DNA from 3 places in the Vibrio sp. AK197 genome. Region 1 is predicted to be linked to each of the others. Evidence: predicted binding sites of a transcription regulator. Region 1 holds the regulator's gene; each other region holds the start of a gene.

Region 1 (4,236 bases):
ATGTAATCATTAAAGCAACGAATACCCGACTTACCTTGAATATCAAAGCCGGCGTTCGAGATCCATTGATAAACATCTTCCGGGTATAACCCATGCGATGGTTGTAGCTTGAACCGCTTACGGTGTGGCATGCCTTCTAATATGTGGGGCAAATTGCCACAAGAGACATTTTTGTACACCAGACCATGCTGGTTATAAAACATCACAGACGCAATCCCACCAGGCTTTAGCTGCTTTAGCGCCACTTCTAACGCCGATTTCGGATCCGCCAACCATTCCATCACCGCATGAAACATCACAATATCCACCTTTTCGTTCAGGTGTTTATCAATCATTTGAATGGGAGAATGAACAAAGCGATACTGCTTAAGCAAAGCCTGCTTTTCGATTTCCTGCTTAGCAAGTTCAAGCATTTCAGAAGATAGATCACATAACGTGACGTGATGTCCGAGCCGCGCAATCTTTTGCGACATCTGTGCCAATCCGCCCCCGGCATCTAACACATGCAGTGGTTTATCCTCACCACCAAACTCTGCTAGAATCTGCTCAAGATCTTGCCAAACAATCACTTGGCGGATTTTTCCTTTATCGGAGCCGTAAATGTTTTTTGCAAATTTGTGGGCAATGTCGTCGAAATTACGGTCTTCTATCACTGGGCTTGCGTTATCATGAATTAATGTGTCGCTATTCTGTCACAAGATCCGCAGGAATAAAGAGGCATTGTCTTTTTTTATAATCAACTGATGTTTTTTCGGGCTATTTAAGTATGTTTGAGCTGAAAAAGGTTGTATCAGCGCTGCTGATGCCACTACCAGCAATGTTAATCATTGGCTTTATTGGCCTGATGCTGATTATGTTCACCACACGTCAGAAGTCGGGCTGTTTGATTGTACTATTTTCGTTTATAGGTATCTTTTTAATTGCGTTCCAACCCGTTTCTTCACGTCTTTTAATGCCGATGGAGCGCCAACATTCTGCGTTTTTCCCGGTTGATGATGCCATCGATTACGTGATGGTACTGGGCAGCAGCCACGTGGTCGATGATGATATTCCGCCAACCTCTCAACTGAGTAGGACGGGATTGATGCGCTTAACCGAGGGAATTCGGGTATTGCGAATGTACCCAGGGGCCAAGCTGATTTTATCGGGATATTCTGGTGGGTCAGAAGTCAGTAATGCTCGCATGATGGCCAAAGTTGCCTTAGCGCTTGGGGTATCAAAATCCGATATTATCTTGTTAGAAACCGCTAAGGATACCTGGGAAGAAGCGCGCCAAGCGGCTGCATTTGTGCGTAATAAGAACTTGGTCTTAGTCACGTCAGCCAGCCATATGCAGCGAGCTCTGAATGAGTTTCATGCCGCTGGTTTAGAACCCTACCCAGCGCCAACCAACTATCTGGCTCAAAAGGAAATCTCTCAAGTTTGGGAACGCTACACACCTCGAGGTAAGTATATTGAACAAACTGAAATTTTTTGGCATGAGCTCTTAGGTAAAATTTGGCAAACCCTGAGAGATTGGGCTTCAGACTATGAAGAGACCGCCATCGAGGCGCAGCACACCAACGCTTAAATGGCCGTAGTGCTCGCCTTGTATCCAGCCGAAGTTATTGCTTCGGCTTTTTTATCGATAATTTCAACCTTCAGCAAACCGTGATTCTCAATTTTCGCAATCAGTGATGTAGCTGCCAGTCTAAATTTTAGGTTATGGAAATGTATCTCAAAATCGGCGCGAACCATGCTGAAGATTGATAAAAACCGCCTATATTAACCCTGTGGTTCGTTACCTTAGAAAAATGTCAGAAAGATGAATTAGTCACGGTTTTTGTTTGCCTCAAGCAACAATGCAGTCTAGAATCTACGCCGAAAATGACTATAACTAGAAGCTTGACAGTGATGAACCGCTTAATTTAAGAGCGGTTTTTTGTATTTATAATCCGTATAAATTCCATGTCATTCAGCTTACTTATTTTACCCAACATCTAGCAGTACTTTCGAGTGGACAAACCCTATGGCTACCATTAAAGATGTCGCCCGTTTAGCCGGCGTGTCAACAACAACTGTATCTCATGTCATTAATAAAACTCGTTTTGTTGCGGAAGCAACACAAGAGAAGGTAATGGAAGCAGTCAAGGAGCTTAATTATGCTCCGAGTGCCGTTGCACGCAGCTTGAAATGCAATACGACCCGCTCGATTGGTATGCTAGTTACCCAGTCGACTAACTTGTTCTTTTCTGAAGTGATCGACGGTGTAGAAAGTTACTGTTATCGCCAAGGTTATACTTTGATTTTGTGTAATACCGGCGGTATCTACGAAAAGCAACGCGATTACATTCGTATGCTGGCAGAAAAGCGTGTAGACGGCATTTTAGTGATGTGTTCTGACCTGACTCAAGAGCTATCAGAAATGCTTGAACGTCACTCCGATATTCCAAAAGTCATCATGGACTGGGGTCCTGAGAGTTCTCAGGCTGATAAGATCATTGATAATTCAGAAGAAGGAGGCTACCTCGCCACCAAATATCTGATTGACCATGGTCATCGTGACATTGCTTGCTTGAGTGGCCACTTTGAAAAAGCGGCTTGCCAAGAACGCATTCAAGGCTTTAAACGCGCAATGAGCGAAGCCAATCTCCCCGTCAACGAGGATTGGATCCTTGAAGGTAACTTCGAATGTGATACCGCCGTCCTCGCTGCAGACAAAATTGCCTCTTGGGATCATAAACCAACCGCGGTTTTCTGCTTCAACGATACTATGGCATTGGGGCTTATGAGCCGATTGCAGCAAAATGGGATCCGCATTCCAGAAGATATGTCCGTGATTGGATATGACAATATTGAACTAGCTGAATACTTTTCACCTCCTCTGACTACCATCCACCAGCCCAAGCGCCGCGTGGGTAAGAACGCTTTTGAGATCCTGTTAGAGCGCATCAAAGATAAAGAGCATGACAAGCGAATTTTTGAAATGCACCCTGAAATTGTTGAACGCCATACAGTAAAAACTCTAAATAAATAAACAACATAGCGTACGTCTGTGATGAATGACTTATTTTCTGGATCAATCGCATACTTTGAAATCATTACCTGAACCAAGATCACATTTTTGAATATAAATCGTGATCGGTCCCGCACAACCTGTTTTATGCTGTTTCTTGATGTAACAACGTAACCAAGCCACGCACAGGGCAAACCATTCGAAAGGATGGGACGCAAAGCTTCCGGCCTTACCCATAAGTGACAGTTATGAAAGGTAGCGGGGTTGCCGATGGCAAATATGCAAATTAACAACATACTGACAATAGTTTGCATAGTTTTGCTAATCTCTCGGACCTGAACTGGTGGCATCAAACCGAGAAAATAAGCATGGACAAACCAGTACTTAAAGATTCAATGCGTCTATTCGAGCAGCTAGGCAGAGTAAAATCTCGTTCAATGTTTGGCGGATTTGGGATTTTTGTTGACGACACAATGTTCGCACTTGTGGTCGGAGATAAACTCCATATTCGCGCGAATGAGAAGTCGACAGGAGAGTTTAAAGACTTAGGTTATGAACCTTATGTCTACAAAAAACGCGGTTTCCCCGTCGTCACTAAGTACTATGCAATGCCAATGGACTGGCCAAGTAACACCGATTACATTCTGACTTTAGCAAAAGATGCACTATCGATTGCTAAGAAAGAAAAACAAACCCAGCAACAAGCGAAACCTGACCGCTTGAAAGATCTTCCCAATCTTAGGCTTGCAACAGAAAGAATGCTTAAAAAAGCCGGTATCTCTTCCGTGGAACAACTGGAAAAGACTGGTGCACTAGAGGCATACCGTGCAATCCAAGATACGCACGCTTCAGACGTGAGCTTAGAACTACTTTGGGCTTTAGAAGGTGCGATTAAGGGAACTCACTGGTCGGTGATTCCGCAAGACCGTCGCACCGAGTTGATGGCTGGATTGAACGGCTAAGTTAAGTGATACATCAGAGCCAGTGTAGCAATACACTGGCTTTTTTTATGCCTCAATGAAATTTTCTGCCTTTTGTCCGGTTCTTATTGATATTGACTTATTATGAACATTAGCTGGTCATTAAGTTCACGACTGACAGTCAATGGTCACTCGGTGTTATCAAACAAAAGGACACAAGATGTATAAGAAGATTCTGCTAGCCGCGCTATTACTGCTCATCATCGTGCTGATCGTAAGTCAAACTCGCACCTTCATTACCCTCGAATCCGCCAAACATTA
Region 2 (4,236 bases), 360 kb from region 1:
GGGTCTGGCTTCCAACCTGGATAGGCACCAGAGAAAGCAATGCTTGCGCCTGCTAAGTCGGCAACAGAACTCAAAATGCCTTCTACTTGGTCACGGCCAGAGTCGATCAGAGAGCGAACCAGACATAAGACTTTTACGGCATTTTCTTCTGTACTGATAACACCGACATTCAGTGACGTTTCAACCACGCCTTCGATATCATCACTCATACGAATCACGCCGTTAGGACAAGCGTTGAGTGCGGCGATAAAACGTTGCTGAGATGGCGACGAAAACACAGGCTCTTGGCTGGCGACTGCTTCATTAAAAGACACAAGGTTGGTTTCAATTGCCGCCAGTTCAGTTTTCACCAGTTCAGTGTAGCTTTCAAATACACTGTTAAGCTGCTCAAGATTCTTTGCGGGTAGCGCGACGGTGGCAAAAGCTTCTCGAGGGATCGCGTTTCGCAAAGTACCACCACGGAATTCAACAAGGCGAAGGTCGAGCGCTTTCGCGTGCTGAGCAAGAAAACGAGCCATCAGTTTGTTGGCATTCGCGCGGCCGGTGTGGATATCAACACCAGAGTGACCACCTTTCAGGCCTTTAATCACCAGCTTACGAGTTTCGAATTGCTCTGGTTTGGCTTCACGCTCGATAGGGAAGGTGATTTCGCCATCAACGCCGCCAGCGCAGCCCATGTAGACTTCGCCTTCTTGTTCGGAATCGGTATTCAGAAGAATCTCTCCTTCTAACCAGCCGGCTTCAAGTCCAAATGCGCCAGACATGCCTGCTTCTTCATCGACAGTGAGTAGAACCTCAAGCGGGCCATGTTTGATGTCATTTGAGGCCAAAACGGCGAGGCAAGAAGCCATGCCCATGCCATTATCCGCGCCGAGAGTTGTTCCCTGAGCAGTTACCCACTCGCCATCAATATAAGGTTGAATAGGATCTGTCGTGAAGTCGTGGATCGTGTCTTCATTTTTTTGCGGCACCATATCAATGTGTGCTTGTAAGACGACGGCTTTCTTATGCTCCATACCGGCTGTGGCTGGTTTTTTTATAATCACATTGCCTGTTGGATCGCGACGTACACTTAAGTCTTGTTGGGTAGCCCAGTCAACTATGTAGCTTGCTAGGGCCTCTTCATGTTTGGAAGGGTGAGGAATAGAACAGATCTTATCAAAAAACTGCCAAATTGGAGTGGGTGATAAGTTGCTGATTTCAGAATGGAACTCAGACACAAGTGACTCCTTTATTGTCAAAAAGCCAGAGAAAATAGGGGTTGAAGTGGTCCCAGTAAAACTCGATACCACAACAATAGGCTGGCCAAAAATGATGGGCTAAGCATATCACTAGTTCCTAGAGTAGAGTAGTCATCCCATCTGTAGACGAAGGAATTTAGTAGAGCTTGCGTTCAGTCTTTTTCCCTACTTGCGGTTAAACAAAACGTGATGCTGATAATGATTTTGTAATTAAATTACGAAAATTGGCAGCTAAAGCTAATTTTGTGTGATTTAAGTCACTTTGTGTATTGTAATAAAATTTCTTAGTGGTATATTTATAACCAGCTTCTCGTAAAAGAGAGTAAAAACGCTCAAAGGATGAGTCCGATTTATCGCCTCCAAGGAACTGAGACATCTGTTTAACATGTTTTAATAGAGAAGGTGATAGTTATGAAAGGTTTACCAAGTGCAGTGTTCTGGATTAATCGTTCCGTTTATACCGGTAATTTTGCATACCCAACGAGTTTTGGTTACTGAAACCTGACCAAAGCCGTTAATTGAGCAGTTTGTTCACCCCTATAATTGGAATTTTTTTACAGCCTTACCAAGCTGACATAATTCTGCCGCCACTCAAATTGAGTGGCGTTTTTTTATCCTGCCGATTGCGTTTTACTCTCCTTTGACCATTTTGAATGTGCGTTTGTTTTGCACCTAAAACTTAATTTTTATGACTTTAATAGCATAATTAGAGCTTGGTTTTTCTCTCATTCTTACTAATTAGTTTGGTGGGGTGGTGAAAAATTAAACAGTATGGTAGGTGTTAATATTTGTACTTATCTTGTTGTTTTATTTTTACTAATTTAAAAATATTCGCTCGCTGACGCATTCATTTAATGGCGATTTCTACGAAAAATGGGTTAGAGCTTTAATTCTATCTGGAATTTAGAATTTGATAACTTTATAATCGCCGCCAATCGATTACGCAACCGTTTTACTCTCTCTTTACAGGATTTATAGGATTTAAATCATGCTTGAAAAGCTATTTAAACTCAGTGAACACAGCACGAATGTGAAAACTGAGGTCATTGCAGGTATTACTACCTTCCTGACAATGGCGTACATTATCTTTGTTAACCCGGCGATTTTATCAGCCACGGGGATGGATCAAGGCGCAGTATTTGTTGCGACTTGTTTGGCCGCTGCAATTGGCTGTTTTATTATGGGTGTTGTTGCTAACTACCCCATTGCTCAAGCTCCAGGTATGGGGCTAAATGCCTTCTTTACCTACTCAGTTGTACTCGGTATGGGCTACACATGGCAAGTCGCTTTGGCGGCGGTTTTTGTGTCAGGCGTGCTGTTTATTCTTTTGAGCTTGTTTAAGATTCGCGAGTGGATCATCAACTCAATTCCGATGTCTCTGCGTACCGGTATCTCTGCAGGTATTGGTTTATTCCTTGCCTTTATCGCACTACAAAATGCACAAATCGTAGTGGATAACCCAGCCACGTTAGTTTCTGTCGGTGACTTTACATCTGTCCCTGTGATTCTAGCGGCTGTCGGTTTCTTCCTTACTATCGGACTTGTGTACCGCGGTGTCAGTGGCGCGGTTATGATTGCGATTCTAATTACCTCTATTCTCGGAATGATTTTTGGTGATGTTGAATGGCATGGCGTGGTGTCTATGCCACCAAGTATTGCTCCGACTTTCCTTCAGCTTGATTTCTCTGCGGTATTTGAAGTTGGCATGATTTCAGTCATTTTCGCCTTCTTATTCGTGGATTTATTTGATACAGCGGGCACGCTGGTTGGTGTCGCGCAAAAAGCCGATCTGATTGGTAAAGATGGCAAAATCCCTCGCTTGAATAAGGCACTGCTTGCTGACTCAACCGCGACGTCAGTCGGTGCGTTATTGGGGACGTCAAACACCACCTCATTCGTAGAAAGTACGGCAGGTGTTGCCGCAGGTGGACGTACGGGCTTAACGGCGGTTGTTGTTGGCGTAATGTTCCTTCTCGCACTGTTTTTCTCACCATTAGCTGGTATGATCCCCGCATATGCAACCGCAGGCGCGTTATTTTACGTTGCGATCTTGATGCTTTCAGGCCTGGTCAACATTGACTGGCGTGATCTGACAGAATCGGCTCCTGTTGTGGTTACTTGCTTGCTAATGCCGCTGACTTATTCCATTGCTGAAGGTATCGTTCTTGGCTTTATCTCTTATACTGCTATTAAAGTATTGAGTGGTAAAGGCCGTGAAATCTCACTTAGCGTTTGGGTGATGTCAGCTGTTTTCGTCGCGAAACTGATTTTCGCGTAAACGCTCGACGGGCCTGGACACAGTTTTCAGGCCCTAAATGTATTTAATTAGGTTACTTCAATGAGCAACAAATTCGTTATTACTTGGGACAATATGCAGACTTACTGTCGTCAGCTAGCTGAAAAACAAATGCCAGCTGAACAGTGGAAAGGAATTCTTGGTGTAAGTCGTGGTGGTTTGGTTCCTGCTGCTATTTTGGCGCGTGAACTGGGCATTCGATATGTCGATACTGTGTGTATTTCAAGTTACGATCATGATCATCAACGTGATATGAGCGTACTTAAAGCACCGGACCACGATGGTGAAGGTTTCTTAGTCGTAGATGACCTAGTTGATAGTGGTGATACAGCCCGTAAAATTCGCGAAATGTATCCAAAAGCGAAATTTGTTACTGTTTGCGCCAAACCTGCAGGCCGTGAGCTGGTTGACGAATACATTGTCGATATTGCTCAAGATACATGGATTGAACAACCGTGGGATATGGTTGTTCAGTTTGCTGAGCCAATCAACCGTAAGCGTAAATAAGCAATCTTGCTTTTTCAAAAGCTTAGTTTTTTAAAAATGACCCTTTCATGGGTCATTTTTTTTATTAGTATAAACACTTCGGTCCATCTTCTAAGGCGATACTATGTCAGAACCCACCAGTAAGAATCTTTCCGAAACCTTGTTTGCGAAACACAAACAAGCGAAGGAAACATCGGCACTGACCCAATACAT
Region 3 (4,236 bases), 1.3 Mb from region 1:
TTGCTCACGGATTTTGCCGAGCAGCATAGCGACCTACAGTTGGATATCGTACTGACTAACCGTCAGCTCGATATTATAGAGGGTGGTTTCGACTTAGCCATTCGTCTCGGCAACTTGTCAGACTCTAACTTGATTGCCAAGAAGCTCGGTACGCGGCAAATGCATGTGTGTGCGAGCCCGCAATACCTAGCTCAATACGGCCAACCCCATTCACTGGCCGAGCTTTCGTACCACCAGTGCTTGGTGGGTTCCCAACCCTATTGGCGGTTTAGTGAAAAAGGCGCCCATCGGCAGATTCGAGTGGATGGCCGTTTTCGTTGTAACAGTGGTCACTTTTTAGCGATGGCCGCGAAACGTGGAATAGGTATTGCCCAGTTACCCGATGTGTATGTGCATCAAGACCTTGAGCGTGGCGATTTGGTTGAGCTCTTGCTGCCGTTTCGTGAAAAAGAAGAGGGGATTTGGGCGTTGTATCCACAAAAAAGTTTTCTTCCTTATAAAACCAAGATGCTGCTCGACCATTTGGTTGAAGGTTTAAAAGGGCGTTAATCGAGAACTCGCTTAAGATTGCGGTGTGAAAACGCTATACTCTCGGCGTTGATGTCGACTCTGATTTAATGCTGGCTAAATTTTATGACTTTAAGCGCTTTTAGTACCCAAGACGAACAGTTTATGCGGCTGGCGATTGAGCTCGCCGAGCAGGCCGAACGCCAAGGCGAAGTGCCTGTTGGCGCGGTGCTCGTGCGTGATAATCAGGTGATTGCGCGTGGTTGGAATCAGTCAATCACTCAGCATGACGCCACTGCTCATGCCGAAATGCAAGCACTGCGCGAAGCCGGGCAGATCATTGAAAACTACCGCCTGCTCGACACAACGTTATACGTGACGCTTGAGCCTTGCCCAATGTGCGCTGGTGCTCTATTGCACAGCCGAGTAAAACGGATTGTATTTGGTGCGCCCGATTTGAAAGCTGGCGCAGCGGGGACGGTGCTGAATCTATTTAACAGTGAGGCGGCGTTTCATTATGCAACGGTTGAGGGAGGGTTACTTGAAGAGCAATGCCGAACTCAACTGCAGGCCTTTTTTAAACGTCGGCGTAAAGAGATAAAAGCAACCAAACGACAACAGAACCCGCAGCCTAATGAAGGTGGGGGTAAGTAAACACCAAATCGGTGTCTACTTCCTGATTGTCTACGCTAACAATTGCATAAAGGCTCTGTGTCGCCAAATAATTTTCTTTTTATTATTGGCTAGCTTGCGTTTACGACGGTTAGCAGAGACAGTTTTGTACAAGCGCTTCGCTTGTGTTTGACGACGACGCATCATCAGTTTTCTCCACAAATGTCCAACGTAATGTGATATGCCGATGGCTGATATGAATGGTCAGCCAAGGAGAGAGCTCGGATTACTTTGCGCTCTAAACAGCGACAATAAATGTAGGGGCTTTGTAGTGTTAGGTCAAGAGGGGAAGGGCTGTTCCCCTCTTGTTTTTATGTTTCGCGGCTATTTATCGATATTTCGCTTTATTTCCCCGTAAGATCGCCACTGGAATCAACCTCGGGTGCTGGTGGTAAGTCTGGGTTATCAGCGGGTAAGTCATCGCTTTCATCCGCTTGTTCACCGAGCATCAACTCATTGAGTTGTTCCTGCAGCGCATCGGTTGCATCGCTTGGCTCAGCACCAGAAAGTGCCTCTTCAGGAAGTTCAATCACTGTGAGGTCATTGATATCCACGTCACTGTTGTCCGTGGTTTGTTGCTCAACATGGCCAATAATACTTTGATAATAGCGACGGATATTTTCGACGTAATTGCGTGCTTCATCACCTCGCGCATAGCCATAGCGGGTTTGACTAAAGTATTTACGTTGACGAAGTAGCGGCAAGCGGTCTTTCACATCGCCCCAAGAGTCTGGGTTTGCGCCCTGTTTTTTGGTTAAACGGCGTGCATCCATCATGTGACCATAACCAACGTTATATGATGCCAGAGCAAACCAAATCTTCTCGTGTTCATTAATGCTATCGGGAATACGTGACACCATACGTCGCAAGTATTCGACTCCACCGCGAACAGATTGCTCTGGATCGAGACGATTACTTACATCGACACTACGAGCCGTTGGGAGGGTTAGCATCATCATACCGCGCACCCCAGTAGGAGATTTAGCGCGTGGGTTCCAATGGGATTCTTGGTAGGCAAGAGCGGCAATAAGACGCCAGTCAAATTCATCCGAGTACTCTTTGAACAGAGGTGACCATTTGGGCAAGCGAGTGTCCAACGAGCGAATAAAGGCGCGAGTATCGACATAATCGAAGCTGCCAATATGGCCTAAGTATTTTTCTTCCAGGCTTGCTAAACGGCCTGATTGGTTGAGATCGCCAAAGAATTCAATCATTAAAGCATACAAGCTCTCATCACCTGAGCGGCGAGTAAACCAAGAAACAGGTTGATCTTCGGTCAGTTCAAATGCGACCGCGAGGTCTGGATAAACACGCTGTGAGAGAGAAACCTCGACGGAGTCTGCGACGGTAAACATTAAGTCACCTTCAGACACTTGCTTGAGGAGATCGTTGACGTCAGCATTTTGGGCAATTTTGTATTCAAAGTCAGGGTGTCGTTGCTGAATGTCGGAAAGAGTGCGATTAAAATGAGAATCACCGACAATATTGAGCACCGGTTCACCCTGGTTTGCCGCGGTAAGCTCAGGCAAGCTTTCTACTAACTGGTCGATGTTACGCGGTCGCCAATGACCTTTCTTATAAACCAGTTGTTGACTGACATAATAATAAGCAGGGCCGGTTCGAAAACGGCGCACGCGATCTTCTGATTGACTCAGCCCAGCCGCGATCATATCAATTTCACCCGTTTCTAGCGCCGGGTAGAGGCTAGAAATGCGATACGCAGGTTTCATCTCTAGCTTTACGCCAAGTTGGTTGGCAAAGTCACGAGCAATCTCATAATCAAGCCCTGCGGGGCCGTCAGGGCCAATATAATAAGAGAGCTGATTATTCAGTGTGCCTACGTGCAATACACCTCGTTCGCGTATTTTATCGAGATCACTTTTCGGGTTAGATTCGATCTGGCAACCTGTCAGGAGCAGCAAGGCAGAAAAGAGGGTTAGGCCACGTTGTAAATATTTTAGGTAATGGGTATTCATTAACGACATTCTCACTATCCGGTAGGGCATTTATAACAGAGCCTGTGTACATCGCAAGTAAGACTTCTATCTATAGTGATGCAAACAATCCTTATCCCAGTGAAGTTGCGGGATTTCAAATTTGACAAAAAAAATGACGCAAACGGTTGCGTTTGGTGTTACATCACAAAAACAATTCCGATATAATGCGCCCGAAATGACGAGGTCGTATTGGTATAAATTTGTGTAAATTACAGATTAAACTTCTGAATTTATTCCAATATTTCCTTAATCAACCGTACAAGAGACCTAAGCACATGAGAATTTTGCGTGGCTCCCCAGCTCTTTCTGAGTTCCGAGTAAATAAACTTCTGGAACTGTGTCGTGAACAAGAACTCCCAATTACGGGTATTTACGCAGAGTTTATGCACTTTGCTCATCTAACGGCTGATTTAGACCAAACAGAATCAGAGAAGTTAGAGAAGCTGCTAACCTACGGACCAACCATCGAGGAACATGAGCCTCAAGGTCTATTGCTGCTTGTCACACCACGTCCGGGCACAATCTCTCCGTGGTCCTCTAAATCAACTGATATAGCTAACAACTGTGGCTTAACAAAAATAAAGCGCCTTGAGCGCGGAACGGCTTATTATATCGAATCGTCATCTTCATTAAGCGACGAACAACTCACGATTGTGAAGGGGCTTATTCACGATCGTATGATGGAAACGGTATTTACTGAGGTAGAGCAAGCTAGCGCTCTATTCACTCAAGCGCAACCAGCACCTGTGACTGAGGTTGATGTGTTGGCAGGTGGGCGTACTGCACTTGAGAAAGCAAACGTTTCCCTTGGTCTGGCTCTGGCCGAAGATGAAATTGATTATCTGGTTGAAAGCTTTAACACTCTTGGTCGTAACCCAAAAGACATTGAGCTGATGATGTTTGCGCAAGCTAACTCAGAGCACTGCCGTCATAAAATCTTCAATGCGGATTGGACGATTGATGGCGTCAAGCAGCCGAAATCGCTGTTTAAGATGATCAAAAACACCTTTGAAACCACCCCAGAGTATGTCCTTTCGGCTTATAAAGACAATGCCGCGGT

The links. The regulator PurR, encoded in region 1, represses purine synthesis genes. The targets are predictions, from matches to a motif close to TNANGNAAACGTTTNCNTNA.
Region 2: a site for PurR is predicted at 2,181-2,200, ahead of M1D72_RS18200 (NCS2 family permease). Genes of this name have one in related genera too.
Region 3: a site for PurR is predicted at 3,290-3,309, ahead of purL (phosphoribosylformylglycinamidine synthase). Genes of this name have one in related genera too.

What each region holds. Positions count from the first base shown of each region.
Region 1 is NZ_CP096430.1:2,034,732-2,038,967, forward strand. Features, by position in the region: gene cmoM (tRNA uridine 5-oxyacetic acid(34) methyltransferase CmoM) at 1-653, opposite strand, end outside; gene elyC (envelope biogenesis factor ElyC) at 767-1,570, shown strand; gene purR (HTH-type transcriptional repressor PurR) at 2,009-3,016, shown strand; cyclic di-GMP riboswitch class I at 3,175-3,267, shown strand; gene M1D72_RS16560 (TfoX/Sxy family DNA transformation protein) at 3,364-3,957, shown strand; gene M1D72_RS16565 (TVP38/TMEM64 family protein) at 4,136-4,236, shown strand, end outside.
Region 2 is NZ_CP096430.1:2,398,825-2,403,060, reverse strand. Features, by position in the region: gene M1D72_RS18205 (aminoacyl-histidine dipeptidase) at 1-1,220, opposite strand, end outside; gene M1D72_RS18200 (NCS2 family permease) at 2,230-3,519, shown strand; gene gpt (xanthine phosphoribosyltransferase) at 3,580-4,044, shown strand; gene frsA (esterase FrsA) at 4,148-4,236, shown strand, end outside.
Region 3 is NZ_CP096430.1:691,857-696,092, forward strand. Features, by position in the region: gene M1D72_RS10285 (LysR family transcriptional regulator) at 1-549, shown strand, start outside; gene tadA (tRNA adenosine(34) deaminase TadA) at 634-1,161, shown strand; gene mltF (membrane-bound lytic murein transglycosylase MltF) at 1,524-3,155, opposite strand; gene purL (phosphoribosylformylglycinamidine synthase) at 3,452-4,236, shown strand, end outside.